Regions from separate parts of the Faecalibacterium sp. Marseille-Q3530 genome, predicted to be linked through region 2. Evidence: a T-box and tRNA genes for the amino acid it is inferred to sense, from the RefSeq annotation. Region 2 holds a T-box; the other holds one or more tRNA genes.
What was found. The T-box of region 2 lies ahead of metG (methionine--tRNA ligase). A T-box ahead of a tRNA ligase gene usually reads a tRNA of that ligase, here a tRNA-Met.

Region 1 (15,488 bases), on a different contig from region 2:
TGCAGGCCGTTCACATCCACATAGACACAGCTCAGGGTGTTGGAGCAGCGCAGCGGATATTCGTTCATGTGGTTCTCGTAGGCGTTGCGGTTGGGGATCTGGGTGTTCAGGTCGGTCTCTGCGATGACCTTCAGCTTGCAGCGCGCAACGACATTGTCCGTCAGGACGCGGATATAGTATGTGGAAAGCACACAGCCCATCAGCCCGAACAGGACGGCATTGAATACATCCATGGGCACGAGGGCCGGGTCTTTGAAGGTCACAGAACAGCCGATGAACAGCGCTTCATAGATCACCGTGCGCAGGATGTTCCCGATGGCCGGGCGGGTGAACAGCATGGGCAGCACCACCGCAACGACATGGAAGCAGATGGCCGGTTCATCCGGGTAGGCGAAGCAGCCCAGATAGAGGCTCAGCAGATAGCAGCTGCCCAGAAAACTGTCCGCACAGATGGAAAGGGCGATGTTGCTGTTCTGGCAGCTCTGCACCGTGCACAGCAGCACCAGCGCACAGGCCAGCGCAATGATGTAGGCGATGAAGCCGCCTGCCAGCGATTTGACGGCGCAGCACACCGCCAGCGCTATGAGCAGGAATACAATCTCCACGGTGAGAAAGAAGAAGAGCTTTTCCAGGTTTTCCTTCCGGATCTCGTCCCGGCAGTTCCGGTAGACATCCGGCATCGCGCCGCCATAAAACAGGAGATTGCGCAGTTTTTCCATTGGCCTTTCCTCCTCAGCGTGCGGTTTCGCAGTTTTCTATGCACTCTTACCAGTTATTGTATCACACAGAAGAAAGAAATGGAAGTTTTTATCTTGTTTTTTTATTCCGCAGCGTGGTATGCGTGCAGATAGACCTTTTTTCGCTCGGCATCCAGCTTTTGGGCCAGCACTTTGCAGAAGGTCTCGTCCCGGAACAGCGCCACCACGTCCGGTGCATAGCGGGTGCCGCTCTGGGCCTGCAGCTCCCCCACCAGTGTGCGCAGGGGCTTGGCCCGGTTGTAGCAGCGCCCGATGTTGTCGGTGGCGGCATCCAGCGAGTCCGCCACGGTCAGCACATCCACGATGCCCTTGATGTCCTGCGGGCAGGGCGGCACATCTCTGGGGTAGCCGCCTTGTCCGTTGTAGAAGCAGTGGTGATAGAGCGCCGCCGGGGCCAGATGCTCTTCGTACCCGGCCTCCCGCAGCAGACTGCAGCCAATGACCGGGTGGCTCTGGATGCAGCAGAATTCTTCCTCCAGCAGGCTGCGGCTGTTGGTGTCGATGTACATGATGACCGCGCTCTTGCCCACATCGTGGTACAGGCCGCATTCATAGGCGGTCTGCAGCAGCTCCGGCTTCCGGGCCTGCACTTCGGCTGCGGTCTTGCAGCCCAGCAGGCCGATGAGGGCGGCGGGATTGGTCTCTACCATCCGCCGGAGCAGCACTCTGGTCAGGTGCGCCACCATCGTGGAGTGCACATAGGTCGGCTTGTGGCCGGAGAGAATGCTCTCCAGGATCTTGCGGTTGTCTATTTCCTTGGTATCCGACTGCGCCGTGATGAGTTCCCGGATGGCAACGCTGGCCACGCGGGGGTATTCATTGCCCGGCATCTCGTCCAGATACCGGTGGGCCGCCGCCCGCTCCTTTGCAATGCGGTCAGCCAGCTCGGCGCGGTCCTGCTCGCTCAAAAATGCTTCATAATAAAAGAGATAGGCCGCACCGGTCAGGTTGCGATTGATGCCGTCCGGCGAATAATCCTGTTCGCCGGTCTGGCCGATGATCTCCAGCAGATCTTCCACGACAGCGCGGGCCGTGCCTTTTCCGGCATGGTAGAGTGCCGCATGGTAAAAGTAGCTCACTCGCCAGTTCTGCTGGCGGGATTCCTCTCCTGCGTTCTTTTTCTGATGCTCGTAGACATAGGAGGCCGACCGCAGCACCCGCTCTGCGACCTCAGGGTCCTTGCAATGGCGCAGATAGGCCATCAGGGTTATCTGGTCCAGGTGCATGGAATAGGTGAACCGTGCCCAGGGGATGTCCGGGTCCAGCTCCTGGTAATAGGGCGATGTGATGATGCCCATCGCCAGGTCGAACAGTTCCATATACCGATGGCAATCCTCTTTCGTCTTGCGCGAGACCTCCAGCCGGATGTTGCCCACACACCGGATGATGTACTGCCGGGTCTCCTTGTCCAGCTCTTCATACCGGGCAATGTAGTTGGCCCCCTCCAGAAAGAAAGCATGGATGCGCGGCCACAGCAGGTTGACGTCGTGGTCCTCATCCCGCACATTGATATAGTGCAGGGTGATGCCGTTGTAGTACAGCTCCCGGACGATCATGGGGACATCGTCGCGGAAGCGGGCCGCCTTCAGCAGCAGCTCGTGGATCTTGTAGGCCACGCCGCAGTCCTCGCTGTTGGCATAGTTGAACAGCCTGCCCGCCGCCTCTTCCAGCTCGGCGATGTCGCTGTCGGACAACGTTTTCGCATCCCGCGTGTAGACCAGCTCCCCCAGCAGGGCGTTGTTCTCCTTCATCAGGTCGAAGCAGCGCACCGCGTTGCCCTGAATCGCCTCCAGCAGGAATTCCGGAGCCGTTTCCGGCGGGAACTGCGGGCGGGAGAGGGTCCGCACCCGGCGAAGATTCTGGATATAGCGCTCCCATTTCTGCCGATTCGACTCTTCCATCCGGACGCATCCCCTTTCCGCTCAAAACTGGAACCTTTTTGTAAACGTTTCAGGTTTTATTATACGGTACATTCGTGGAAAAAGCAATCAAATCCGACCAATTGTTACCCCCCCCGACAAAAAATTTTACGTTTTTTGAGCGGAAGTGGAAGATTTTTCCTCATTATTTTAAGTTTCCAGCCAGTTTGCTTTCCATGCGTAACCCACCATCATCAACGCACCCAGCCCCCACGAGACGGGATACAGCAGGAAGATGCCGTCGATGCTGGAAAAGAAGGGCAGCACCCACTGGATCCACCCGATGCGGAACACACACAGCGAGACCAGCAGCACCACCATGGGCGGAATGGTCTTGCCGGTGCCGCGCACGGTGCCCGCCAGACCATGCAGGATACTCAGCTCCCAGTAGAAGGGGCAGAAGTAGTGCATGGCTGTGCAGCCAAAGGCGACGACGTCCTCTTCGTGGGTGAACAGGTGCATGATGGGGTCCTGGAAGGCCAGCAGCAGCACACCGGTGAGGATGGTGTAGATGACGCCCATGCCCAGCGTGACCCACAGGCTCTTCTTCACGCGGTCGAGCTTGCCCGCACCGAAGTTCTGCCCCACGAAGGTGGTGGCCGCCATGCTGAAGCTCATGATGGGCAGGATGTTGAAGCCGTCCACCTTCATATAGGCCGCGAACCCGGCCATGGCGGCGGCACCATAGCCGTTGACGCTGGCCTGCACCAGAATGTTGGACAGCGAGATGACCATATTCTGGATGCCGGTGGGCAGGCCCACCTTGATGATGCGGACGGCCATTTTGCCGTGCACCCGGATCTCTCTGGCCGTCACGCGGTAGTCGTCCTGGACCCGCATCAGAAAGCGCAGCGCCAGCACACAGGAAACCAGCTGGCTGATGTCGGTGGCGATGGCCGCACCGGCCACACCCATCCGCAGCCCCGCGATGAGCACGAGGTCGAGGAGGATGTTCGTGCCCGATGCGATGCCCAGATAGAGCAGCGACCGCTGGGAGTTGCCCGCCGCATTCAGGATGCCCGCCGCCATGTTGTACACGACGCTGAACAGCACACCGCCGAAGTAGATCTGTATATAGGTCACCGCGTCCTCCAGCACCTCCGCCGGGGTATCCATGGCCGTAAGCAGGGCACGGCTGACGAGGATGCCGCCGATGGTCAGGATGAGGCCCAGAAGCACGGCCAGCGCCAGCGCGGTATGCACGGCCCGCTGCGCATCCTCGCGGTCCTTCGCGCCAAGATACTGCGCCACCACGACGCCCGCACCCACTGCGATGCCCTGACTGAAGCCGATGAGCAGGAAGATGGGCGAGCCGCTGGAGCCGACGGCTGCCAGCGCATTGCTGCCCACAAAGTTGCCGACGATGATGGAGTCGGCGGTGTTGTACAGCTGCTGAAGCAGGTTGCCCAGGATCAGCGGCACGGAAAACAGCAGGATGCTCTTCCAGATGCTGCCCTCCGTCATCAAACGGGTCTTTTTCTTCTGCGGTTCTAAAACGGTTGCTGCCACGATGTTCCTCCTGAAGTATCTTGCTTTACTTAATAAGTACCAAATAATTTAATCTTACAACCATTGGCCGCACTTGTCAAACAAAAGCAGAAAAAACAGGAAGACCGGCCCTCCGCTGCTTGCAGAAGGTCGGTCTTCCTCTCGTGCTTCATGATCCTCCGGAGAACGCCGGGGTTTTCTCGTTTCTTTTGACCATCAGGCCATCTTCAGGACGCCTGCCTGCACCAGACGCTTGCGCAGCAATGCGCCCACGACGCAGGAGACCACGATCTTGGCGAGGTCCAGCGCGATGAAGGGATAGACGCACACCGAGAGTGCGTAGCCCAGCTCACACTGCATCTGGAACACGAACCATGCCGTGCCCAGCACATAGCAGGCCGCGTCGCCCAGCACCAGACCGATGCCGGAGACCACCGGGTTGCCGTTGCTCTTCTCGATGAACAGGCCGCCGATGAGCGCCAGCAGCAGGTAGCCCACCAGATAACCGCCGGTGGGGCCGGCGAGCTTGGCCAGGCCTGCGCCGTAGCCGGAGAAGACCGGCACACCGATCAGGCCGATGCACAGATACACCGCCACGCTCAGGGTGCCGAACTTGGGGCCCAGCAGCCAGGCGGTCAGGCAGATGACAAAGTTTGCCAGCGAGATGGGGACGGCTCCGATGGGCACCGTCAGCGGGCCAAGAACACACATCACAGCTGCCATCAGCGCCGTGACTGCCATTTGATACGTCGTCAGTTTCTTCTCCATGATTTCCCTCCGATATTCGGGTCGATATTGTCGTTGTTGTCGGTCACGCTCGCCAGTATACCCCGGCCCGCCGCAAATGGTCAACACAAAATTTCAGCCAGGGTTTACAATCCGCGATTTCGCTTGCCAAACGGCCCGCCGCCCACTATACTGGAAGCAGAATCTCCAAGGAGGCGTATCACATGGGCGGAGGACATCTTTCCCGGCCGGATTTCGGGATGCCGCAGCCGGACCCGGCACACCCGCTGACCGAATTTTACCTGCTGCTCCAGCATGGGCTGGACCGCGAGGGCGTGTTTGCGCTGCCCGCACTCTGGGCAGACTTTCAGGCACCGGCCCGGCGCATCTACGCCGACGAGGCCAAAGCCTTCCTCACCCTGCGCGAAACGCCCGGCGCGGCCAGCACGCCCCTGCTGGCACCCCGGACTTTGCAGCTGCTTTACAGCAGCCTTCACGTCCTGCCCGACGGCACCCCCGCCGCCCTGCTGCTGACGGAGGAGTGCACCCGCACGGTGTATGCGGTGCAGCTGCTGCCGCCCTTCGTCTGGGAGGACCCGCTCCCGCCCCTGCCGGACTGCGCGGCGGCCCTCACGCTCACCCTCACGCTGCGGGATGTGGAGGCCATCGACACCGACCCCCATGCGCTGGAGCAGCGGCTCTGCCGGGAGCCGGGCGACAAGCACTGGCTTGCCCACCCCAAGGCCGAAGCCTTCCTCGCCGGGCGCATTGCGTTGCTTCAGCGATTGTACAAACGTTGAATTTTTGTTATACTCTTTTTATTCTGCGATGCAATAATCGGGACCTCTCAGCCGTGTATCCGGTAGAATGTCCCACTGGAACCAACGATTTCCAGCAAACCCCGGCCACCGGGGCTTCAAAGGAGTGTAAGACGATATGGGACAGTTGACCAAAGACGAAGTTTTTGCGCTGGCTGTGCAGCGATACAGCGACGCCGTCTACCGAGCAGCCTACCACAATTGCAGCTGCGCGGCGGACGCCGAAGATGTGGTGCAGGATGTTTTCGAAAAGCTCCTGAACTACGACGGCCGCTTTGAGAGTGAGGAGCACCTCAAGGCCTGGCTGCTGCGTGTCGCCATCAACCGCTGCCGGGACCTGACCCGTGCAGCGCGCCAGAAGGACACCGAACTGGATGAGAATATCCCCGCGCCCGACCAGATGGAAGACGGCAGTGTGCTCGATGCGGTGCGCACCCTGCCGGAAAACTACCGCAACGCCGTGTACCTGCACTACTACGAAGGATACACGGCTGCGGAAGTGGGCCGGATGATGGGGGCTCCCACCAATACGGTGCTCAGCTGGCTGCGGCGGGCCCGCGCACAGCTACATACGATGCTGAAGGAGGAGATCGAAGATGAGGTGGTATGAGTACAAGATGGAGGTCGATGACGTCCATGCCCCGGACGACCTGAAAGAAAAGCTGCTGGCCATGCAGAAGGCCCGGCAGGCCGAGCAGGCCGCATCCGGCACCACCCTCAAACCCCAGCTCACCCCGGCCCCTGCACCGGAAAAGAAGAAAAAGGCCCCCCTCCGTTTCCCAGTCAAACGGGCAGCGGAGCTGGCCGCCTGTGTGGCGCTGTGCGGTGTCTGCCTGTATGGTGCCGCGCTGAGCAAAAGCAGTTGGAACGGTGTCACCCTGTTCTCCGGCGGGTCTGCGCCCAGCACGGCAGCCGCCTACGACGCCGCACCGGAGCTTGCCACCTATTCTCTGGACGGCGGTGCAGACACCTACGGCACCGGCAGCGCCGAACGCGCCGTGCGTGGTGCCGGCAGCGCCGACCTGCTGACCTCCGGCAATGTGGAGGGCGAGGACTCGGCTTCCGGCACGGTGGACAGCGCTAAGATCGTCTACACGGCCGATCTTTCCATCGAGACGCAGGACTTCGATTGGTCCCAGCAGCAGTTGAACGAAACGCTCAGCGATGTGGACGGCTATATGGAGTCCAGCAATGAGTACACCGACAGCACCGACAACACCCGCACCCTCTCGCTGACCCTGCGGGTGCCGGAGAGCGCTTACAGCGCCTTCCTGACATCTGCCGAAGCCGCTGGCAGCGTGATCAGCCGGAGCGAGAGCGCCGACGATGTGACCACCCAGTATCTGGACATCGAGGCCCGGCTGGACAATCTGACCGCCCAGCGCACCCGTTTGCAGGAATTGCAGGCCAGCGCGGACGCGCTCTCCGACCTGCTGCAGATCGAGTCCTCCCTGAGCGACGTGCAGTACCAGATCGAGAGCTACCAGAGCCAGCTGAACTGGTACGCCAATCAGGTGCAGTACTGCACCGTGAACATCACCCTCAACGAGGTCGAGACCCTGACCTCCACCGGCAGCAGCTTCGGTGCCCGACTGGCCGACGCCTTCCGGAACGGCTGGTCGAACTTCACCGCCGGGGTCCAGACGGTTCTCGTCTTCCTCATCGGCGCATGGCCCGCCATCGGCATCGGTATCATCTGCGGCGTGGTGTTCTACAAAGTCCGCCACCCCCGCAAAAAGCAGCCCCGCAAGCCTGAAGCGAAGTGACGACCGGAAGATTCGAAAAAACTTTCGAAAAACACTTGACATCTTCCCCGCTCTGTGGTATTATACTTGAGCAGTCAGCGAGAGGCCGACAGCAAAAAGTAAATAGCGCGGGGTGGAGCAGTCTGGTAGCTCGTCGGGCTCATAACCCGAAGGTCGTTGGTTCAAATCCGGCCCCCGCAACCACCAAGCATCTTGAAATTTTTCAAGATGCTTTTTTTGTTGTGTTTTTATTTTAATACAAAAAAGTGAGCCGCTGTTTTACTCCCTCAGTCACGGCTTCGCCGCGCCAGCTTCCTCGATGAGGGAGCCTTAGCGCAACGGCAAGCTGTAAAGCCTCCCTCTGAGAAGGAGGTGGCATCGCGGATGCGATGCCGGAAGGAGTTTTGCAGCAGCTCTTTTTTATTTATACGATATAACCCCGGCTCCTCGCCCAGAAGACCCAGAAGGTCAGGGTCAGGGCGCTGAAGAAGGTGGTGGTGACGCAGACGCTGCCGGTCAGGGTGCCTTCGTGGCCCATCTGTTTGGCCATGACGTAGCCCGCCGGGGTGGTCACACTGCCCAGCATGACCATCAGCGCCACGAGCTTCTGGTCCACAAAGCCCAGCCGCACCGCCACGGGCAGGAAGATGGCCGGCAGGAGGATGAGCTTGATGACCGTTGCAACGGCCGTGGGCTTGAGGTAGCCCAGCGCCGCGCGACCCTTGAAGCCCGCACCGATGGCAAGCAGGGCCAGCGGGCTGGTCATACCGGCCAGGCTGGAGAGCGTCTTGTTGGCCATGGCGGGCATGGGCAGGCGGAGCAGGCTCCACGCAAAGCCCGCCGCGATGCCCAGCAGGATGGGGTTGGTCACGATGCCCTTGAGGCTCTTGACCAGCTTCTCCCCCATGCCGCTCCGGGCGTCCTGCGAAGGGCTTTCCAGCGTGAGGATGACGACCGCAAAGATGTTGTACAGCGGCACACTGCCCAGGATCATCAGGCCGGACAGGCCGGAGGTACCGTAGATGTTCTGGATAAAGGCCGCACCGAGGATGGCCGCCGAAGAGCGGTAGCTCGCCTGCACGAACTCCCCCACGATGTGCTTATCCTTCAAAAAGAGCCGGGCCAGCCCCCAGATGACCAGAATGCTTGCTGTGGTGACCGCAGCGCAGAACAGCACATAGGGGCCGTCGAAGCTGGCGCGGACGTCCATGGTGGCAAGGTCCCGGAACAGCTGCACCGGCAGCGCCACATGAAAGACGAACTTGTTGGCCATAGCCACGAAGTCGTCGGTGAGAAACTGCCTGCGGTGGAGCAGGTAGCCCAGCAGCATGAGGAAAAACAGCGGCATCGTGCTGTTCAGGCTGAAGACCAGACTTTCCAGCATGGCTCACATTCCCCCGTGGCGGCGCTCTTCCGCCGCCAGCTCCTGCTGCAATGCCGCTTTGCGGTGGTCGAGCAGCAGGTCCTTGTTGTACTGGAAGTACCGGGGGCAGCCGTTCTCGGTGATGAACGCATGGGCGGCAGGGGCCAGCGTCAGCTCAGTGACGAAGACCACCATCTCCTGGCTCTCGGCAAAGGCCTGCTCCATAAAATCGAAGGCCGCTTCCAGTGCGCTGGCTGCCGCCTCCTGTGCGGCATCCCGCTCGTCGGAGAGCGACTGGAACTGGGTGCGCAGCAGGTCGAAGGCTTCCTGTGTGCCCGCCGCCTTGGCGCGGCGCAGTTCCGCCTCCCACTGGCGCAGGACGGCATAGACCTTGAGCCGGGTGGCCAGCGCGTCGCGGCTGAGCAGACCCGCCTCGCGCTGGCGCCGGGTCTCGGCGTCGTAGTCGGTCATCATCTGGTTGAACAGAGTTGCCGGGCCATCCGGGATGTCATCGGGCAGGGTCGCAAAGCCCTGTTTGGCCTCCCGCAGGAAGGCATAGCAGGCATCGGCCGCAGCATCGGCCCGGCGGGACGCCGTGAACCGGTTGTTCAGGCCGGACAGGAGCAGGCTGACAAGGCTCAGCCGCTCGTCGAAGGGCGCGTTGAGCAGGCGGGCGAAGACGGCGGGCCTGGCCTGCCCGGCCAGGATCTCTTCCACGCCGTAGTCGTCGCGGTATTTGTAGTAGAGGTCGAGGTAGGCCGAGAAATCCTCCGCGATCTTCTCATGCTGGATGTACTGGCGGATGAGTGCCTCGTCTGCCTTGAGGCCCAGCGCCTCGTAGGTATCCAGCAGATTAGAAAGGTCCTCCCAGCCGCGGGCGGTGACGAACTGGGTGCCGTCCACATCGGCGTTGATCTGATAGAAGTTCTGCGGGTGGAGATCGAGATAGCTCAGGATCGCGCTGTGCAGGTGGGCAGCGCGGGCGTAGTCCTTCCAGACCTGTAGATCCGGCTCGATGTCCATCCGGCGGACACGATCCAGCGTGACGAGGTCGAAATCGCGGACCGATTTGTTATATTCCGGCGGGTTGCCTGCCGCCACGATGACCCAGCCCGCCGGGACGGCCTGGTTGCCGAAGGTCTTGCACTGCAAAAATTGCAGCATGGTGGGGGCCAGCGTCTCGGAGACGCAGTTGATCTCATCAATGAAGAGGATGCCCTCCTTCAGGCCGGTGGCCTCCATTCTGGCGTAGACGCTGGCGATGATCTCGCTCATGGTGTATTCCGTCACCGAGACGTCTTTCCCGTCATAATGGCGCTGGCGGATGAAGGGCAGGCCCACCGCGCTCTGGCGGGTGTGGTGGGTGATGGTATAGGCCACCAGCGCCACGCCGCACTCCCGCGCCGCCTGTTCCATGATCTGGGTCTTGCCGATGCCCGGAGGGCCCATCAGCAGGATGGGGCGCTGCCGGATGGCCGGGATGGCGTATTCGCCCAGCGCATCCTTGGCCAGATACGCTTTGACGGTGTGTTCGATCTCTTCTTTGGCTCGTTTGATGTTCATAAACGTTCCTCACATCCTCAGGTGTTGTTCAGTTCGCGGCAGGGGTCGTCCTCGTCGTACAGCGCCTCGGCAAGGGCCGACGCGGCTCTGGCAGACGGGCCTGCAAATTCTTCCTCGTCCAGCACGACCTTCATGGCCCAGGGCGGGACATTGGCGTCATCGAAACGGTCGCCCAGAAACAGGAACGCCGTGTCATAGGCCGGGCGGCGGGCCGGGTAGGTGCCCATGCCGTCGGTGAAGTAGAGCAGGCCCCGCAGGTTGGAGAACTTCTTCTCGGCGCAGAGCTGGCTGACGTATTCGAACGCCGGGCGGAAATCCGTTCCGCCGCCGCCCCGCAGCTGGAAGTGGTTCATCGCATGGATGAGCTCGTCCTCGTTCCGGACCAGAAGGTCCTGCCGGATGGCGTTGTCGGCCTGGATGAGGTGCAGGTTCATCCGGTGGAAGAAGTTCTCCCGCCCTTTCAGCAGGGTGTAGGTCTCGGCCAGAAAAGCCCGGACCAGCTCGCCGGAGGTGGAATAGCTCGTATCGATGACGAGGGCCAGTTCCTCGATCTTTCGGCTCTCCCGCGTTTCCAGCGGCTCGATGAGGGGCAGGTTCCCATAGACGGACAGGCCGTAGGTGTAAAAGTTCAGGTCGAATTCGTCGGGGTCGAGGTGGACTTCCTCCCGCGTGACGCAGAACCGGCGGAGAAAATCCCGGTAGCTGCGGCGGCTGCGGTTGGCGGCTTTGACCTGTTCCTTCAGGTTGTCGGCCCCCTCGCCCGCCTCCTTGTCGCGCAGTTCCAGTTCGGTCTGCATCCGTTCGCCAATCTTCTGCCAGGTCTTCTGGGGCAGCGGGGTCGACATCTGCTGGGGCTGTTCGGGGGCGTCTTTCGGCCAGAGGCGGTGGTCGTCGGTGCAGAACTCCCGCTCCCGCTGGCGCAGCACACCGGGCGTCTGCCGGACCAGCCAGCGGTACGCCGGGGCCGCTGCCACGACTTTGCCCTCTTCCGCGATGCACTGATAGGCGTTCTGCCGCACATAGGTCAGCGGCCGTTTGACGCTGCTGCGGTTCAGCCCGTCGATGACGTTTTCCACCGCGATATCACAGGCCAGGCTCCACAGACGCGGGTCGCGCTTCCCTTTCATCCAGAGATGTCGGAATACGCAGTGGAATATCGTATGAAGATACAACCGGTTGAGATACTTCGGATTCTGCTGATAGAGCCGCAGCAGGGCGCTGGGCTGGTAGCAGAGGATGCGGCCATCGGTGGCCAGCACGCCGCACCGCTCATCTGGGGTGGGCGTCAGCGCCGAAAGTGCCAGGTCGAGAAAGCGGAAGTCCAGATACAACCCGCTGCGCACCACAGCCAGCACCTCACCGCCCATCCGCACCTGCCACTCCTCGTGGGTCTCCGGGCGCTTCGATTCAAACGGCTTGCGGGGGTCGAAAAATGTTTCTTTGGGCATCGTTTCACCTCACTTCCCCTGCGGGAAAGGGTTCAAAAGTCAAAATCATAGCGTTTCCGGTTCGGCTTTGCGGCCTGCCTGCTGTGGGCAGCATCGGCCAGCAGGGCCGCAGCAGCAGCCTGTTCGGCCTGAACGGCCAGCGCTGCGGCCTCGGCAAACCCGGCCGCGTCCAGCACATCCAGCGCCAGCAGGGCCTTCAGGCTGTCAAGGTCCTGCGCCTTCAGCAGCCGGGCCACGACCCGGCCCGTGTTCGCCTTGAGGAACGCGGTGTAGGGGGCCTTTGCCTGTTCGGTCAGGCCCCAGGGCCAGCGCAGACGGTCGAAGCAGAGCATGGCCATGATATCCTTGTCCTCGGAGGCGTGGCCGTCCGGGAAAATAGCGTCGTATTCTGCGCAGAGGATTTTTCCGTCCAGAAAACACTGCCGGTAATGATATCCCTGACCGGAAAAGGTGTGCAGCAGGATATGCGCCGGGGATTCCTCCACATCCTCCCAGTAGGCCGGGTACCACAGGCCTGCGCGGGGGGCCGCCTCGCCGGGGCACCAGAACAGCGCCCGTACGGCCTCGGTGATGTTGTTGACGAGCGCGAACAGGCCGGTGGCCTGCTCCGGGTCGGCCCGGACGATGAGGTCCGCCAGTGCGAAGCAGTTCAAAAAGACATCGCTGCCCACGGTCAGCTCCCCCGCCCCCACGGACAGGGTGCGCAGCCTGCGGCAGTTGTAGAACGCGCAGCTCCCGATGACCCGCAGGCTGTCCGGCAGGACGGCTTCTTCGAGGAAGTTCCCGCAGACGGGGTGGAGGTCTTCTTCGGGCGCAGCGCCAAAGTCGAGGTCATAGCGGCGGTGCTGCCCGGTCCGGTCCCGGCCAAAGGCTCTGGTCAGGACGGCGCTGCCGTCTTCCCCCACTGCGTAGCGGCAGACCGCGTCCGGGGCGGGCAGGTTCCGGGGCGATTCGGAGAAGCAGTAGTCCCCCAGTTCGGTGACAGCCCAGCTGCCGCCCTCCGGGGCCGGCAGCACCGACGGCAGGGCGATGCAGGGGGCCTCCCCATAGGCCCGGACAAGGCGGGCCGTGGTATCGGACAATGGTAAAACATCAATGTACATAGGCATCCTCATGCTGCCCGCGAACACACGGCGAAGCAGCTTGCAACAGAAGCGGATCTTTGCCCCCGACTGCCAATGGCTCGCCCTTTGGGAGAGCTGGCGAGCGCAGCGAGACTGAGAGGGTCACAAAAAAACTGCTGCACGCGCAGTTGCCGTGCAGCAGTTGGGAGAGTGCGATCACTGTGCGGCCTGCGCCAGACAATCATCCATTGCGGCAAAGACCGCGTCACTGGTCATGGTGCTGCCGGTCACGGCATCCACACCGGCGGTGCTGCCTGCCTCTTTCAGGCTGGCTGTCAGGCTTTCCGCCGCCTTGCCGCCCAGTTCCGGCGTCTCGCCCGAAGCATCAATATCGACATTCGTCACTTTACCGCCGGTGATGGTCACGGTGACCGCCACATCGCTCAGGCAGCCTTTGGCGCTGGCCGTGTAGGTGCCGTCGGTGTAGGTGGCCGCGTTGTCTGCGGCAGGCATCGTGCCGGTGTTGGCGATATACAGCGACAGCACCACACCCAGAACGATATCCAGCAGCACCATCACGAGGGTGCTCCGGCTCATGTGTTTCTTCATCTTGTTGTATGCTCCTTTGGCAGGTCTTGGTTTATTTTGCAGGCTTGAAGCTGTCGCGCAGGGTCACGACACGGTTGTACACGCCAGGATTCTTGGAATCCGGGGTGAAGAAACCGGTGCGGACGAACTGGAACTTTTCGCCGGGCTTGGCGTCCTTCAGGCTCTCTTCCAGCTTGCAGTGGGTGCGCACGGTCACGCTCTCCGGGTTCAGGTAGTCCTTGTAGTCGCTGCCCTCCGGGATGGCGTTCATGTTGGCCTCGGTGAAGAGCTTGTCGTACAGGCGGACCTCGGCGTCCACGGCGTGGGCGGCGCTCACCCAGTGGATGGTGCCCTTGACCTTGCGGCCGTCGGCCGGGTTTCCATTGCCGGTCTCGATGTCAGCAGTGCAGTGGATGGCGGCAATGCTGCCGTCGGGGTTCTTCTCGACGCTCTCGCACTTGACGAGATATGCACCCATCAGGCGGACCTCGCCGCCGATGGTCAGGCGCTTGAACTTGGGAGGCGGCACCTCGGCGAAGTCCTCGTTCTCGATCCACAGCTCGCGGGTGAACGCCACCTTGCGGGTGGTGGCATCGTTGGCCTCGCGGTTGGGGTTGTTTGCGATGTCGAAGTATTCGGTCTTCTCTTCCGGGTAGTTGTCGATGATGAGCTTGACCGGGTCCAGCACGGCAATGCGGCGCTGCGCGGTCAGGTCCAGCTCACTGCGGATGCAGGCTTCCAGCTGGCGCATGTCGATGAGGTTGTCCGACTTGGAGATGCCGGCCTCACGCACGAAGGTAAAGATGGAAGTCGGGGTGTAGCCGCGGCGGCGCAGACCGCACAGGGTCGGCATCCGGGGATCATCCCAGCCGTCCACGATGCCCATTTCCACCAGCTCGCGCAGGTAGCGCTTGCTCATGACGGTGTTGGTCATGTTCAGGCGGGCGAACTCGCGCTGCTTGGGGAACTCGGTCCCGAAGATGTTCTCGATGACCCAGTTGTACAGCGGGCGATGGTTCTCGAACTCCAGGCTGCACATGCTGTGGGTGATGCCCTCGATGGCGTCCTGGATGGGGTGGGCGAAGTCGTACATCGGGTAGATGCACCACTTGCTGCCCTGGCGGTGGTGCTCCGCATACTTGATGCGGTAGATGGCCGGGTCGCGCAGATTCATGTTGGGGCTGGCCAGGTCGATCTTGGCACGCAGGGTCTTTTCGCCCTCCTGGAACTCCCCGGCGCGCATCCGGCGGAACAGGTCCAGATTCTCCTCCGGGGTACGGTCGCGCCACGGAGAGGGGCGGGAGGGCTTGCCCGCGTCATTGCCGCGGTACTCGCGCATCTCGTCGCGGGTCAGGTCGTCCACGTAGGCCTTGCCTTCGAGGATGAGCTTCTCGGCGTACTCATAGCACTTGTCGAAGTAGTCGCTGCCATAGAAGATGCCGCCGTTGGGGTCGGCACCCAGCCAGTGCAGGTCTTCGATGATGCTGTTGACATACTCCTCGCCTTCGCGGGCGGGGTTGGTGTCGTCCAGACGCAGATTGAATTTGCCGCCGTACTGGTTCGCGATGGACCAGTTGATATAGATCGCCTTGGCGCTGCCGATGTGCAGGTAGCCGTTGGGCTCCGGCGGGAAACGGGTATGGATCTCGCTGACCTTGCCCTCGGCGAGGTCGGCGTCGATGATCTCGGTCAAAAAGTTTTTATCAGCCATGGTGGAGTTCCCCCTTCATCCGGGCCAAACCGCCCGGTACTGCTCATGATTCAATACCCATTATAATACACCATTTTTCGCTTTGCTTCAAGCTAGAAATACAAACCATCGAAAAACAGCTGCTCTAGGCACTTTATTTCTGCGGGTAAAATGCGTTGAGGTAGCTGACCAGCGCACCGATCTGGTTGGCTTCGTTGTGGAACGCGCAGGGCACGATCTCCGGCCGGGGCAGGCTGCGGGCCTGCTCCTCGCCGAAGGGATGGCCCTTCAGGATCTTTTCCTCATACACCCGGTCGA
Region 2 (15,488 bases):
AAGGTAGAACGGCAGGAAGATCAGCGCCGCCGTCAGCGCACACAGGCAGACCGTGAGCAGGAATTTGTTCTGTTTTTGCCCCAGAAGCCGGGGGCTGTGAGATGAAGTCATGGCAGAGAACCTCTTGTTTCAAAAAAATCCGGATCGTCCGGGAAGATCAGGGGAACGGGACCTCGCGTTCGTCGTCCGGGTCAAGCCCCGCTTTGCGCTGCTGGTCGAACACTGCCTCGATGAGGCGGTCGATGTCTTCCAGATGGGTCAGCTCGCAGCAGTACCGCCGCAGGGAGGCCGCTCCCTTCAGCCCTTTCATGTAGTGCATGGTCTGGGCGCGGGCCTGGGGCATGGCGACGAATTCGCCCTTCTGCTCCACCATCTCCTCCACCTGACGGCGGAGGGCGTTCATCCGGGCCTGCAGATTCGGCTCTTTGGGGGCCGGGGTGCCCTCCAGCGCGGCGTTCACCCGCTCGAACAGCCACGGGTCGCCCAGGGCTGCGCGGGCGATCATCACACCGTCGCAGCCGGTCTCTTTGACCAGAGCGACGGCGTCTTCAGCCGAATGGATGTCGCCGTTGCCCAGCACCGGCACATGCACGGCAGATTTTACGCGGGCGATGATCTCCGGGTCGATGCCGGGGGTGTACATCTGCTCCCGCGTCCGGGCGTGTACTGCGATGAGGGCCGCACCGGCCTGTTCGCAGGCCTTGGCGCACTCGACTGCGGTGACGTGGTCGGCGTCCCAGCCTTTGCGCATCTTGACCGTGACGGGCCGGGAGGTGTGCGCCACTACCTGCTCGACGATCCTGCCGCAGAGGTCGGGGTCCAGCATCAGTTTGCTGCCGGCACCGCCGGAGACGATCTTCGGAGCCGGGCAGCCCATGTTGATGTCCAGAAAGTCGAAAGCGTATTCCTCGATGGCGGCGGCTGCTTCGCCCATGATCTGGGGCACTTCGCCGAAGATCTGGACGCCGTAGGGGGCACCGTTGGGTTCGGCCTTGAGCAGGCTGACGGTTTTGTGGTCGTGGTAGACCAGCGCCCGGCTGGATACCATTTCACTGACTGTGAAACCGGCCCCGTGCTGCGCCATCAGGCGGCGGCAGGGCGCATCGGTGAAGCCTGCCATGGGGCCGAACACGGCCCGGTGGGGCAGGGTGATGTGTTGGATCTTCAAAGGTTCCATTGTGTTCCTCTTCTGCTTGACAAAACGATAAAAAATTACTATACTACAAATAGAGAAAGACGCTGGCTGCAAAATGGTCAGCTCCTCCTCGGCTCAGGTGTCAAAAAGAATGACCGCTTGCTTTGGTAGGGCAGAGGCGGTCATTTCTTTTTGCTGTTGGAAATCGTCCATGTAATCTGAAACGTCACAAAAACTGCACCGCCAATCACGGCGAGCAGCTGAAGCACTTCACTCAGCGTCATAGAACATCCCCCCTTCCGCGTTTGCGTCAGGGGAAGCAAAGAAGAACGCGTTCCCCCCAACGCTTCGCCGGGGAGAGGAGCGTGACCACCTGCATTTGCAGACAGCGCCTGTCAGCCAGATGGCTGCAAAAACAGTATATCATAAATGAAAGCACAGTACAAGCACTGTGCTTTTTGTGTTAGCTCTGTTGTTTTGCGCCGATCCTTGCCAGCAGCGCGGCCAGCGCAAGGCCGACGGGGGCGCTGATCCAGGTGGACAGCCAGAAGCCCGAAAAGCCGATGCGGGGCACCAGCAGAACGCAGGCGGCCAGATTCAGCCCGATCTGCCCCAGGTTCGAGGCCAGATACAGCCCCATCTTCTGGGCACCGCGCAGCCGGGCCTCGCACAGATGCTTCTGCGCGGTGAACACATACGAGATGCCCTCAAAGGCCAGCATGGTGGAGCCGTAGGCGGCGGCAGCAGCGTCGGTGGTGAAGAGCCGAAGCAGCGGGCCGTTCAGCCCGATGCAGAGCGCTGCCACCAGCAGCGAGTAAAAGAACAGGATGCGCCGCCCCTCCCGCAGGCCGGTGTGCACCCGGTCCGGCTGCTGGGCAGTGGTGTTCTGGGCAATGAAAAAGACGATGGACTGCACGAAACCGTACACCGGCATCATCAGCAGGCTGGAGAGCTTGCCCGCGCAGGAAAAGCCCGCGATGGCCGCGACGCCCAGCCCGCCCAAAAGCCCCTGTTTGACTGTCGTGATGATGGTGCCGCTGGCCTGCTGCAGGGAGTTGGGGGCAGAAAGGCGGAAGATGTCCTTCGCGTAGCTTGCCTTGAGCATCTCCCGGCGGAAGGGCAGGCTCAGTTCGGTCTTGCGCAGGTGGGCCAGCATGTACACCGCTCCGGCGATCTGTGCGGCAGCGGTAGCACCGGCCGCACCGGCGACCCCGAAGGGGCTGACGAGCGCCAGATCCAGCACGATGTTCATCACGCTGGTGGCGACTACGGCCCGGAGCGGTGTTTTCGAGTCTCCGCAGCCCATGATGCACTCTTTGGTCAGGTCATAGAGCATCAGAAAGGGCAGGCCGACCAGATACACCCGCCCATAAAGCACCGCCTCAGCCAGAATCTCCTCCGGCGTCCGGATGAGCCGGAGCAGGGCGGGCAGGGTGAAAAAGCCCAGTGCGGTCAGGCCCAGCGCCAGCACAAGATCGACGAACAGCAGGTTGTAGAGCAGCTCGGCCATCTCCTGCCGGGTGGCTGTGGGTCGGCCCGCTGCCACCAGCAGGCCGCCGCCCAGCTCCATGCCGCCGGAGATGAACAGAAAGAGCATCAGGATGGTGGAAGCATTGGAGACCGCCGCCAGCGCGTCGGCATCCAGCCGCAGACCGATGATCATGGTATCGGCCACCGAATAGAACTGGGTGGCCACCATGCTCAGGATGATGGGCAGGGCGTACCGCAGCAGCGCCGGACGCACCGGCCCATGCAGCAGGGTGTTTTCGGTCGGATTCGTGAAGAACACCTTCTTTCGGAAAACCATAATGTACACAGTGTACGAGCTTTCCGGGTAGAAGTCAAGGAAACGAAAACCGGATTCATCTGAACCATTGCAAAGATGAAAAATTCCCTCTTGACTTTACACGAATAAAGTGTATAATGCAATCAAACCGATGAGGCGGAAGAGAACCTGCACAGCGCATCTGCTAGAGAGCCCGGAGGATGGAAACGGGCGAGAGCGGGGCAGGACTTCGTGGGCCGCCGAGGGCCGGGCAAACGAGAGCCAGTGCTTTCCAGTAGCTTGGGACGGAGGCCTCCGTTACAGGGCAGGGGAGTGTTGGCTCTCCGTGAGGGGCTCTGCAGCCAGCAGCTGGCTTGGGCAGAGCAAACAAGGTGGCACCGCAGAATCGTATTTTCGATCCTGTCCTTGTGGATGAACACACAGGGACGGGATCTTTTGTTACCATGAAAAGGCCCGTTCCGCAAGTGGAGCGGGTCTTTTTACTGCCGCCCGCTCCAGGGAAGGAGCAACCGCTATGAAAACCATGAACATGATCTCCCGCCGCAATTTCCTCAAGGCCGCTCTGGGCGCTGCCACTGTTTCTGCATTCAGCCTGACCGGCTGCGGCGGCTCGGCCTCGTCCGCTGCCTCCGGCACCGCTTCCAGCGCCGCCGCCTCGTCGGCAGCTGCTTCGGCAGAAGCAGGCCAGACCTTCAAGGTAGGCATCGTCAACTATGTGGACCATGCCTCTCTGAACCAGATCGTCGCCTCCGTTGAGAGCCGTCTGGATGAGGTGGGCAAGGAAAAGGGCGTGACCTTTGATTATGCCGACTACTACGCCAACGCGCAGGCCGACCAGACCAACCTGAACCAGATCGGTGCCGACCTTGTGGCCGATGACGTGGACGTCATCGTGGCCGTGGCTACCCCCACCGCCGCCACCATGTTGGCTTCGGTCGAGGATACCGACATCCCTGTTGTCTACTCTGCGGTCACCGACCCGGTCTCCGCCGGTTTTGACGGCGAGGAGAACATCACCGGCACTTCCGATGCCCTGAACACCGACGCCATCATGAACCTCATCCTGGCCGTCAACCCGGACATTGACACCATCGGCCTGCTGTACGACCTGAGCCAGGATGCTTCCACTCAGGCCATCGCAGATGCCAAGGCATTCTGCGACAGCAAGGGCATCCAGTACATTGAAAAGAACGGCACCACCACCGCCGAAGTTCAGATGGCAGCCGAAGCCCTCATCGCGGCCGGGGTCAAGGCCGTCTTCACCCCGACCGATAACACCGTGATGACCGCGGAGCTGTCCATCTATGAGAGCTTCCTCGAAGCAGGCGTGATGCACTTTACTGGTGCCGACAGCTTTGCGCTGAATGGTGCTTTCGTGGGCTACGGCGTCGATTACGTCCAGCTGGGCGAGGCCACCGCAGACATGGTGGTGGAGCTGCTCTGCGAGGGCAAGACCACCGCCGACCTGCCTTACCAGACCTTCGACAACGGCATCGCGACCATCAACACCGAGACCTGCGAGGCGCTGGGGCTGGACCTTGAGACCGTGAAAGAAGCCTTCAAGCCCTACTGCACCGAGATCGTGGCAGTGACCACGCAGGAGAACTTCTAAATCCATCTCATTTCATAAAAACAAGAGCGATTCCGTCACAGTGCAGCTGTGACGGAATCGTCTGTTATTAAAAAATAAGGAGTACACACCATGCTGGCGAGTATCTTTTCGCTCAACGTGATCCAGACCGCGCTGGAATTGGGCTGCATCTACGCCCTCGTTGCGCTGGCTCTGTTCTTGAGCTATTCCATCCTGAACATTGCAGACCTGTCCACCGACGGCTGCTTTACGCTGGGCTGCGCGGTGGCCTGCCAGGTCGCACTGACCGGCCACCCCTTTCTGGCCCTGCTGGCGGCGATGGCGGCCGGTGTGTGCTCCGGTTTCATCACAGCCTTTTTGCAGACCCGCCTCGGCGTCGAGAGCATCATGGCGGGCATCATCGTGAACACCGGCCTTTATACCATCAATCTGGCGGGCATGGGGTTTTCGTCCACGCTGTCGCTGGTCAAGACGGACACAGTCTTCTCGTTGGCCAAAACAGCGCTGGCCTTTACGGGCGGCTGGTATAAGCTGGTGCTGGCCGTGGTGGTCATCGCGCTGGCTGGTGCCGGGATGGTGGGCTTTCTGGGCACCCGGCTGGGTCTGTCCATCCGGGCGACCGGTGACAACGCCGCCATGGTGCGGGCGTCCAGCATCAACCCGGCCTTTACCATCACGGTGGGCCTGTGCATCTCCGGTGCGCTGACGGCCCTGTCCGGCGGTCTGCTGGCCCAGTACCAGAAGAGCTGCGATATCAACGTGGGCACTGGCATGGTGACCATCGCACTGGCTTCCCTCATCATCGGCGAGACGCTGGTGGGCAAGCGCACCATGGTGCGCCGGGTGCTGGGCGTCGTGTTCGGCAGCTGCCTGTACCGCTTCATCGTGGCGGTGGCCCTGCGCTTCAATGTCCCGGCGGCCGCCATGAAGCTGGTGTCGGCCCTCATCGTGGCCATTGCCATCTCGATGCCGGCCATCCAGAACCGTCTGGCCTTTGAAAAGCGGAAGCATGCAGCCCAGAAGAAGGAGGCGGTCTGAGATGGAAATGCTGGAACTGAACGACCTGCACAAGACCTTCAACCCCGGCACGGTCAATGAAAAGGTGGCCCTGAACGGTGTCAGCCTCCGGATGGAAGCAGGCGACTTCGCCACCATCGTCGGCTCGAACGGTGCAGGCAAATCCACCCTGTTCAACGCCATTACGGGCGGCTTCATCGCCGACGAGGGCAGCATCACGCTGGGCGGGCAGGACATCACCTTTACCCCGGAATTTGAGCGCAGCCGGGTCATCGGCCACCTCTTCCAGGACCCGCTCAAGGGCACCGCCCCGAACATGACCATCGAAGAGAATCTGGCGCTGGCCTATCTCCGCGCAGGCACGGCCCCCCACGCCATCTTCTCCCGCATCTCCCGGAAAGATAAGGCTCTGTTCCGCGAAAAGCTGGCCCTGCTGGATATGGGGCTGGAAGACCGGATGAAGCAGCCGGTGGGCCTGCTCTCCGGCGGACAGCGCCAGGCGCTGACGCTGCTGATGGCGACCCTCGTCACCCCGAAGCTGCTCCTGCTTGACGAGCACACCGCCGCGCTCGACCCTGCCACCGCCGAAAAGGTGCTGGAACTGACCCAGAGCATCGTCGCGGAAAAGAAGATCACCTGCCTGATGGTCACCCACAACATGCACCAGGCACTGGAACTGGGCAACCGCACCCTGATGATGGATGCGGGCCGCGTCGTCTTCGACGTCAAGGGCGAGGAGCGCAGCCGGATGACCGTGGACGACCTGCTCGAAAAGTTCCGTGAGAACGCGGGCAAGGCCCTCGACAATGACCGCATCCTGCTCAGCAAGGTGGAAGCGGACAACTGAAAAGAAACTCAAAATGCCCTGTCTGGACCCGAAACCGTGTCTGACAGGGTATTTTTGATACAACAAGGAGAAAACAAGATGAAAATTACGATTCGTTCCCCGCAGATGCAGGATTATGACCGCTTTTCTGCGATTATGGATCAGGTCCAGCAGATGCACGTGGATTGGCGGCCGGATGTCTACAAACCGGCTAGTCCGTTGATCACAAAAGGGTTGTTTGCTGAGCTCCTGAAAGGGGACAGCTGGTATATTGCCGAGACGGACGGCATCGTTGTTGGTGTTCTGGAAGTCTTCAAGCGCCATGTGGAAGGCCCGGCGCAGGTAACAAAGGATGTTTTGTTTGTCAGTACCATGGCGGTGGAGGAAGCGTACAGGGGCAAAGGCATCGGCCACCAGTTCTTTGAAAAAGTGAAGCAGCTCAAGGCGGAAAAGGGATGTGACACCATCGAGCTGCAGGTGAACGCCAGAAATAAAAAGGCGTATGAGATGTACCGGAACTACGGCTTTACGGAAAAGTCCATCAATATGGAACTGAAATAAGCAACAAAAAGAACAGAGCGTTCCAGCCAGCTGGCTGGAACGCTCTGTTCTTTTTAATGCAATATACTGAAAACTCAGAACTTACTTCACGTACTCAACGGTGTACTCGAAGCCATACTCTTCCTGCAGCTTCTTGACGGCAGGCTCGCAGTCTTCGATGAAGCTGGGTGCATAGACGGAAGCACCGTTGTGGTCCTTCTTGTAGTCCTCGACGATCTGCTGCAGCTTTGCCCAGCCCTCGTTGGCCTTGGCCTGATCGACGGTGTCGGGGAAGTTGATGATAAATTCGCGGTGCTGCGGAATACGAGCTTTCATAAGTGATGTCTCCTTATAACAGTTTGGATTTTCAAAGTTGATCTATACAGAAGCTGATGTGAACTTCAGCTTTTGCAGGTGAAATGATGGGGTGCAACCTCTCAGGCGCTTCGCGCCCAATTGGGCCTAAGCGAACAGCAGAACTTACCCGGCCTGCCAATGGCTCCCCTACCAGGGGAGCTGGCATCGCGAAGCGATGACTGAGAGGTTATACAGCGCTAAACTTTACAACTGGTAGACTTGCCTTGCATTCTCAGCGGTCTGCCGGAACACTTCCTCAGTGGAAACGCCCTTGACCTGTGCGATGTATTCGCCCACATAGCGGATGAGCGAGCTGTCGCAGCGGGTACCGCGCACAGGCTCCGGGGCCATGTAGGGGCAGTCCGTTTCCAGAACGAGCTGTTCCAGCGGCAGGGCCGCGATGGCTTTGGCAGCCCGTTTGGCCCCCTTGAAGGTGCAGGCTCCGCCGAAGCCGAAATAGAGTCCCTGCTTTGCCAGCCAGAGTGCATCGTCGGCACTGCCGGAATAGCAGTGCACGATGCCCTTGGGCTGGTAGCGTTTCAGCAGGGCGTAGACGTCGGCGTGGGCGTTGCGGTCGTGCACGATGATGGGCTTGTCCAGTTCCAGCGCCAGCCGGATCTCGGCCTCAAACAGGGCCAGCTGGGCGTCCTTTGGCACCGGCCAGTGATAGTCCAGCCCGCATTCGCCCACGGCCACCACCTTCGGGTCGTCGTAGTAAGGGGCCAGCGCCCGCATCTCTGCGGCCCAGTCGCCGCCGTAGACCGACACCGTGGGGGCCGGGCCGTCCGCGCCGCAGTCCTCCGGGGCCAGCAGGCTTTCCGGATGGATGCCGATGGCGGCCACGACCCACGGATACCGGTGGGCCAGCTCCAGCACACGGGGGGCATCCCCAGAGTGGGTGGCCTGCTCGCAGACGCCGACCACGCCCTTTGCGGGCAGGCTGTCCAGCAGGGCGAAGCGGTCGGCATCGAAGGCATGGGCGCTGTAATGGGCGTGGGTGTCAAAGATGGGGCCGGTCATAGCTTCTCCTTCTGGGCAGGGGCCTTGTTTACCAGCCAGATGCCCACGCACACGAACAGCAGCGCCGCCAGATACTGCCAGCGGAACAGCGGTTCGCCGTTGAGCACCGCACTGAGCAGCACATTGACCACCGGATTGACGAAACCAAAGATCGCGATGCGGCTGACGGGGTTGTTTTTCATCAGCAGCGCCCACAGGATATAGCCTGCGCCGCAGATGAAGGCAAGATACAGCATGACCAGCACCGCCAGCGCACTTTGTACATGCAGCCGACCGCCCATAACGGTGCCCAGCACAAACAGCGCCAGACCGCCCACAAACAGGTTCAGAAAGCAGACGGCAAAGCTATCAGCCTTTTTGGTGACCGACTTGTTCCACGGGCCGGACAGGGTAAAGATGACGGTGGCTGCCATCATGCAGAACACGCCCCAGCCGCTGCCGCTGCCATGGTTGCCGATGGTGCCGATGAGCACACCTGCAAAGCCGATGGCGCAGCCCAGGGTCTTGGCGGTGGTCATGCGGTCCGCATTGCCGTAAATAAAGTGGGCAAAGATGACTCCTAAAAAACTCTGGGTGCTGTTCAGGATGCCGCCAAAGGCACCGGTGAGCATAGCCACGGCGATGTAGTAGAACGCATACTGCGCGGTGGTCTGCCACAGACCCAGCGCACAACACTCTGCCGCCACCTTGCCCCGGGGGAAATGCGGCGCATGTCCCTGCAGCAGGATGCTGCCCAGCAGCACCAGCACACTGCCCAGCATGAACCGCACTCCCGCAAAGCAGAAGATGGAAGCCGTGTTAGCGGGGTCGATGGAGAACAGCCGGTAGCCCAGTTTTATGAACGGAAAGGCTGAGCCCCACAGGATATTGCAGAGAATTGCCAGCAGCACAGCGCACACGGGCGTGCCAAAGATCTTATCCAGCTTTGTGGCGCGGACAGCAGAATTGATAGACATGATCTTCCTTTCTTAGTGGATGCGGGAACCCACGGGGGTGTCCTCGCCGTAGAAGGCGATGGAGCAGCCGCCGTCAGCGGTGTCGGCAGCAAAGATCATGCCCTCGCTGACATATTTGCCCTTCATCATCGGGCGGGGGGCCAGGTTGGCCACGATGCCGATCTTTTTGCCGATGAGGTCTTCCGGCTTGAACCACTTGGCAATGCCGGACAGGATGCAGCGCTCGCGCTCGCCGTCGAAGACGGTCAGATGGAGCAGCTTCTTGCTCTCCTTCAGGTTCTCGCAGGCGCGGACCTCGGCCACGCGCAGCTCCACCTTGCAGAAGTCATCGAATGTGATCTCCGGCTCGTGGGTGAAGTCCACGCCGCTCTCCTCCGCGGCAGCGGGGGCGTTCTTGGCGGCTTCGGCCTCGACTTTGGCCTTGTTGGCAGCCTCGGCAGCGGCCTTGCGCTTCTCGTCCTCTTCCTTCAGATGGGCGATCTCCTTGGCCACGTCGATGCGGGGGAAGAGTGCGTCGCCCTTGTGGACGGTGTAGGTATCCTGTGCGCCGTAGACGGTCTTGCTCAGGTCGAGCGCAGAAGCGTCCAGACCCAGCTGATCCATCATCTTGGGGGCAGTGGAAGGCAGGTAAGCGTTCAGCAGGATGCCGGTCACGCGCAGGGCCTCGCACAGGTGATAGAGCACACTCTCCAGGCGCTCCTTGTTGGCCTCGTCCTTGGCCAATGCCCAGGGCGCAGTCTCGTCGATGTATTTGTTGGCGCGCTGGATGACGGCGAAGATCTCCATCAGCGCCTGCGGGATGGTCAGGTTGTCCATATCGGCGGTGACTTTGGCGGTCAGGCCGTTGATCAGGCCTTCCAGCTCCGCGTCGATGGCCTCGGTGCCCGCCACATTGCGGACGGTGCCGCCGAAATACTTTTCGCACATGGCGACGGTGCGGCTGAGCAGGTTGCCCAGGTCGTTGGCCAGGTCGCTGTTGATGCGGTTGATGAGGGCCTCGTTGGTGAACATGCCGTCGTTGCCGAACGGGATCTCACGCAGCAGGAAGTAGCGGATGGCGTCCACGCCGTAGCGGTCGCAGAGGATGACGGGGTCCACGACATTGCCCACCGACTTGGACATCTTGCCGCCGTTCATCAGCAGCCAGCCGTGGCCGAAGACGCGCTTGGGCAGCGGCAGATCCAGAGCCATCAGCATGGCGGGCCACAGGATGGTGTGGAAGCGCAGGATCTCCTTGCCGACCATGTGCAGGTCAGCCGGCCAGAACTTATCGTAATCGTGGTAGGTCTCGTTGCCGTAGCCCAGCGCGGAGATATAGTTGCTCAGTGCATCGACCCAGACGTACATGGTGTGCTTGGGGTCGAAGGGGACCGGGATGCCCCACTTGACGGAGGTGCGGGAGACGCAGGTATCCTGCAGGCCCTGCTTGATGAAGGCAATCATCTCGTTCTTGCGGCTCTCCGGCTGGATGAACTGGGGGTTCTCCTCGTAGAGCTTCAGCAGGCGGTCGGCATACTTGCTGGTCTTGAAGAAATAGGCTTCCTCGTGGGCATCGTAGACCTCACGGCCGCAGTCGGGGCACTTGCCGTCCACGAGCTGGCTGTCGGTCCAGAAGCTCTCGCAGGGTTTGCAGTAGTGGCCGATGTACTCGCCCTTGTAGATGTCACCCTGCTCATACAGCTTGGTGAAGATCTTCTGGCAGGACTCCATGTGGTAGTCGTCGGTGGTGCGGATGAAGCGGTCGTAGCTGACATCCAGCAGCTTCCACAGGTCTTTGACGGTGGCGACGATCTTGTCAACGTACTCCTTGGGGGTCACGCCGGCATCGGCGGCCTTATCCTGGATCTTCTGGCCGTGCTCGTCGGTGCCGGTCAGGAACATGACGTCATAGCCCTGCATCCGCTTGAAGCGCGCCAGCGCATCGCAGGCTACGGTGGTGTAGCTGTGGCCGATGTGCAGCTTATCGCTGGGGTAGTAGATGGGGGTGGTGATGTAAAATGTCTTGTGCTCACTCATAGGGATATGCTCTTCCTTTCTATCGTGGCTGTGTCACAAAAAAGCTCCCGCCCTGCCGGATGTGCCGGACAAGGACGGGAGCTGAACTTCCGTGGTACCACCTTGCTTCGCCGCGCTCTTGCGAGCGGGGCCTTGTGGGCTGATGAAAGACCAGCCCACGCGCAGTAACGGGCGCACCCGTCGCAGGCTCAATCTTCACCTGCGCGGCTCGGAGGCCATCTTCTGCCCAGCGCTGCCTGCCCGCTTCCATCCTTCGGGCTTTCTGTCAGGTGCCTGCTGTGCATACTCTTCTCGTCAAAGCCAGTTTGTGTGTGTCAAAGGGGCATAAAATCCCCTTTGACATTATAATACGCAAAAAAGGCGGGTTTGTCAATGAGAAACGCTCAAATCATCCGCGCGGCGAACAGGCTCTGATCCATGCGCTGGAAGAAAACGTAGTGGTAATGCGTGCCGGTATAGTCGGCGGGGCAGGCGGGAACGGCGGAACGATCCCATGACAGGCCGGTGGATGCGGCATAACTGTTATCCGACAGAAGGAAGAATGCCTCGAAGCCGGAAGAGTCATCGCCCTGCACATCCAGAATGTACCACTGGCCGTCGATCTTTACGGTGTTCCACTGGTGGCTTGGATTGGAAGCCGCCGCGTCCGCATGAACGTAGCAGCATTCCACTCCGATGGAGTCGCAGAGCGCTTTCATGGCGCGGGCATAGCCGGAACACTGCGCCTGCCGGTAGACCAGCGCACCCCACGCCGTGTTGGCACGGTTCTTCGACCAGTCGGGGGCATAGGAGCAGAACTGGATGAGGTAGTCCCGCGCAGCCATGACCTTATCAACGTCGCTCATGGAAGAAAGCGGCAGGCTGGAAGCAAAGCGGCTGACGACACCGGCCACCTGATCAAGTTCAGTCTGGTTCAGCTTGGGGCCGTAGACCGTTCCCGGTGTATAGTTCCCGGCAGGGTAACCGTTGCCCATCTGCGCCTGTACCGTGGCGCTGGCCGCATTCATAAAAGCGATGTCCTCGGTGAGGATGTTGTTGATCTCGGTCAGCGTGCCGGCATCCAGCGTGGCAAGATTCCCCTTTGCGGAGCCGGTGGCGTAGAGGTTATCCAACACAAGGTCAACACCGTCGTAGTAGGCGCGGACAGAATCTGAAACATTCTGTGTACCCAGCATGACCAGATAGGACTCGTGCAGGTCGGCGAAGTTGTTGTAAGCGTCGATCAGTGTCCGGTAGCTGGCCAGGACCGTATCGCCGGTGACACCAGCGGCCTGAACCGAAAGCGGACAAAGACAAAGGAGCATTGCAAGGAAAAGGGCTGTAACATTCCGAAGTGCTTTATTCATGATGCCATCCTCATTTCGTGCTATGGCTGCATCTCCGGGAGGATGCAGCTGGTGTAAGCATGTTAGACCTCGTAATCCAGGCAAACTCGGTTCTTGTAATAAGGCCGCACTTTGCTGTTAGCCACGGCGACATGGGCCGGATGGGTGGAGTAGCCCTTGAGTGCCTCGGCGGTCTCGAAGGTGGTGTCCAGCATCAGGTCGGCGTTGGAAGAGGGGAGCGCGTCAATGTTGACGCGGATGTTTACCAGACCGGGGATCTGACCGGCCAGTCCTTCCAGTCCCTCTTTGATGCCTGCCTTGACGGCGGCTTTTTCGGTGTCGGAAAGCTCATTTTTGAGCTGCCACAGAATCACATGCTTGACCATAAGAAAAATCCTCCTGCGTTTTTTCTCCATTGTAGCAGAGAACGGCAGAAGGAGCAAGAAAAATTTTGGAATGGAACCAGAGCAGAACGATTCAATCGGCGCTATGGTTCCAGCTCTCATAGGCAACGAGATAAAGAAGATCGCCCCCGATGGCAACACCGAAGAGGATGCGGTAGACCAGCGATGTGACAGGTGTGAAGGCCAGGATCAGAAAGGCGAGAGCATTGAGCATGTAGAATACGCCGTTCTTTTTCTGCCAGAACGCGCGGTACTCAGGGTCGCGGACGTACTGGTTGAAGGGGAGTTTGATGAGCGGGTCCTTGCCCTGAAAATCCCGGATGCCGGAGATGAACCAGATCACGGCCAGCACAATGTTGAACAGGGTGGAAGACGAGAAGAACGAATCCATACGATACACCTCCATCTTTTTTCACAAGTATAACATAGGGGGGGTGAAAAAGCAAGGACGGGATTCAACCCGGAACGGAACATTCTGCCCGGAAAATGTGCGAAGGAACAAACAAAAAACCAGCCGGACGAGGCGGTTGCAAGCCCTCGTCCGGCTGGATACTTACTTCTTCGGAGTCATAAGCCTCTTCTCCTTGGATTTCCTCATTTTCGGAGTAAACGCTTCATAGGGTGACTCTCCTTAGAAACGATCAGAAACTGGGAATCTGGTTCAAGGGGAACTACTCGTTACTCGTGTACATTGGATTGACCCTTCTCTTAACTGTTGGATTGCGGTAGTGAGATCATGAAGATGAATTTCATATTACCACATTCTTTCGAGTTAGATTTGCCGGGGATTCCATTGCTTAGTACATTGGAGTTGCTCCTTTTTGGTCATTCAAATATTCTCGTCCGCGCAAAAGCTTTCATCATGGGAATCACCTCATGCGGATCTATTTGAATCGCCAGGGGATTTATACTCGACAGACTGTTCTGTTTTCGCGTGATTGATGCTCAAGACCGGCTCGTTGTTGTGTTTTTATACGGGGGAAACATCCCGTTTGTGGTGAGCCTCTGTTTTGCCTCTCAGCGAATCCCGACAGTCTGTCCGAACTGTGCGGGTTCCATATCGACCATCGGTCTCGCTCCTTTCTGCTTCAAGTCAGCGGGGTTAGCTCTCGTTTGAGCTTCTGCTGTACTTCTCTGGTTTCTGGCTTTATTATACACGACAAAGGCGGAGTTGTCTATTCGCAGAGTGTACAACAAATGAGGCGTACTTTTGCACCAAAAATCCAAAAAACTGGGATACATCAACTGCACCAAAATGTTCGGGCCGTTTGTGGATGATTTGTGGAAAAAAGCGAGAAACCGACGGCGGACTCTTATGTGAAGCGAAAATTTGTGCTATCATAGCAGACAATGAATGGTAGTCGCGCAAAGAAGTCAGACGAAGGTTCCCTCGTCCGGCTTCTTTTTTTTGTTTTGGTGCGATGAACGTTTTCCACAACCGATAAAAAGGAGCTTATAACAATGCCGAAAACTCTGCTTGAAAAGATCGTCTTCACCATTATCATGGCCGCCATCATGGTCTATGGCATGATCGTTTACAATGTGGCGCTGAACACGGGCGGCGTGACCAACGCCACCTTTGCCATGGCGCTGCATGAAATGCCCATCATGGTGCCTGCTGCCTTTATCCTGGAGTTCTTTGTGGTCGAGAAGCTGGCCACCCGGCTGGCCTTCCGCTTTATGCGGCCCACCGACCGGCCCCAGTTCATCACCTACGCCATCTCGCTGATGATCGTCTGCGTCATGTGCCCCGTCATGAGCCTGATCGCGACCGTGCTGTTCAAGGACCCCAGCTTTGGCACCTGGGTGCACACCTTTGGCTGCAACTTCCCCATGGCGCTGTGCTGGCAGATGTTCTACTGCGGCCCGCTGAGCCGTGCCATCTTCCGCCTGCTGTTCCGCCGGGGCGAAAAGCAGTGAACGGCCATATTAAATCTGTATTACAATTATATAAGGGCAGTATCACAGCCGCGTTTGGGGGCTGCATCGCAGCCGGTCCGCCTATATAAATTTGATATACCGGATATACAAATGGTGAATAATGTGCCGATTTTGCCCCGTTTTTGACTCGGAAAACGAAGCGAAAGGAAGAGAATCCACTTGGAAATTGTGCAATTGGCATAAGACAAGATTGAAAATTTGCACAAAATACACAACACTTCTTCGGCTGTTGTGAAATGGAATATAACAAAACGTAGAATGTTGGGCCGGGGGCTACAAAATTCGGCACAATCGTGCTATGATACGTCACGTAAAAAGCGCCGGGCAAGGCGTGAGCGAAGGAGGATGTGGGACGAGAACGTCTCGGCCTCCTGCTTTTTTTCGCGCATTGCAGCACTTTTTCGGAAAAACGATAACAAGGAAAGGAGATAGAGCAAAAGAATGAATGCGTTGACTGCTGCTTTGAAAGAAGAGCTGAACGTGGAGATGGTCTCGGTGTTCGGGCTGCAGATCCCGGAATCCGTGGTCGTCAGCTGGGGCATCATGGTGTTTCTGGTGCTCGGTTCGATCCTGC

Region 1: it encodes a tRNA-Met, which carries the amino acid that the T-box ahead of metG (methionine--tRNA ligase) is inferred to sense. The anticodon was not compared.

Annotation. Positions count from the first base shown of each region.
Region 1 covers NZ_JAFREH010000006.1:16,489-31,976, forward strand. The annotation lists gene J3350_RS06655 (GGDEF domain-containing protein) at 1-719, opposite strand, end outside; gene J3350_RS06660 (HD-GYP domain-containing protein) at 821-2,659, opposite strand; gene J3350_RS06665 (MATE family efflux transporter) at 2,828-4,141, opposite strand; gene J3350_RS06670 (biotin transporter BioY) at 4,382-4,933, opposite strand; gene J3350_RS06675 (hypothetical protein) at 5,116-5,691, shown strand; gene J3350_RS06680 (RNA polymerase sigma factor) at 5,828-6,319, shown strand; gene J3350_RS06685 (DUF4349 domain-containing protein) at 6,306-7,475, shown strand; tRNA gene J3350_RS06690 (tRNA-Met) at 7,582-7,658, shown strand; gene J3350_RS06695 (AEC family transporter) at 7,879-8,838, opposite strand; gene J3350_RS06700 (ATP-binding protein) at 8,842-10,380, opposite strand; gene J3350_RS06705 (VWA-like domain-containing protein) at 10,398-11,828, opposite strand; gene J3350_RS06710 (leucine-rich repeat protein) at 11,861-12,931, opposite strand; gene J3350_RS06715 (FMN-binding protein) at 13,109-13,501, opposite strand; gene J3350_RS06720 (glutamine--tRNA ligase/YqeY domain fusion protein) at 13,533-15,191, opposite strand; gene J3350_RS06725 (ROK family protein) at 15,325-15,488, opposite strand, start outside.
Region 2 covers NZ_JAFREH010000001.1:631,847-647,334, reverse strand. The annotation lists gene J3350_RS02920 (YfhO family protein) at 1-111, opposite strand, end outside; gene dusB (tRNA dihydrouridine synthase DusB) at 158-1,177, opposite strand; gene J3350_RS02910 (MATE family efflux transporter) at 1,599-2,942, opposite strand; gene J3350_RS02905 (ABC transporter substrate-binding protein) at 3,436-4,533, shown strand; gene J3350_RS02900 (ABC transporter permease) at 4,624-5,550, shown strand; gene J3350_RS02895 (ABC transporter ATP-binding protein) at 5,558-6,376, shown strand; gene J3350_RS02890 (GNAT family N-acetyltransferase) at 6,455-6,916, shown strand; gene J3350_RS02885 (methylenetetrahydrofolate dehydrogenase) at 6,998-7,231, opposite strand; gene J3350_RS02880 (TatD family hydrolase) at 7,457-8,272, opposite strand; gene J3350_RS02875 (DMT family transporter) at 8,269-9,228, opposite strand; gene metG (methionine--tRNA ligase) at 9,241-11,244, opposite strand; T-box leader at 11,312-11,551, opposite strand; gene J3350_RS02865 (transglutaminase domain-containing protein) at 11,628-12,590, opposite strand; gene J3350_RS02860 (Dabb family protein) at 12,653-12,955, opposite strand; gene J3350_RS02855 (hypothetical protein) at 13,047-13,364, opposite strand; gene J3350_RS02850 (DUF2798 domain-containing protein) at 14,435-14,893, shown strand; gene J3350_RS02845 (F0F1 ATP synthase subunit A) at 15,356-15,488, shown strand, end outside.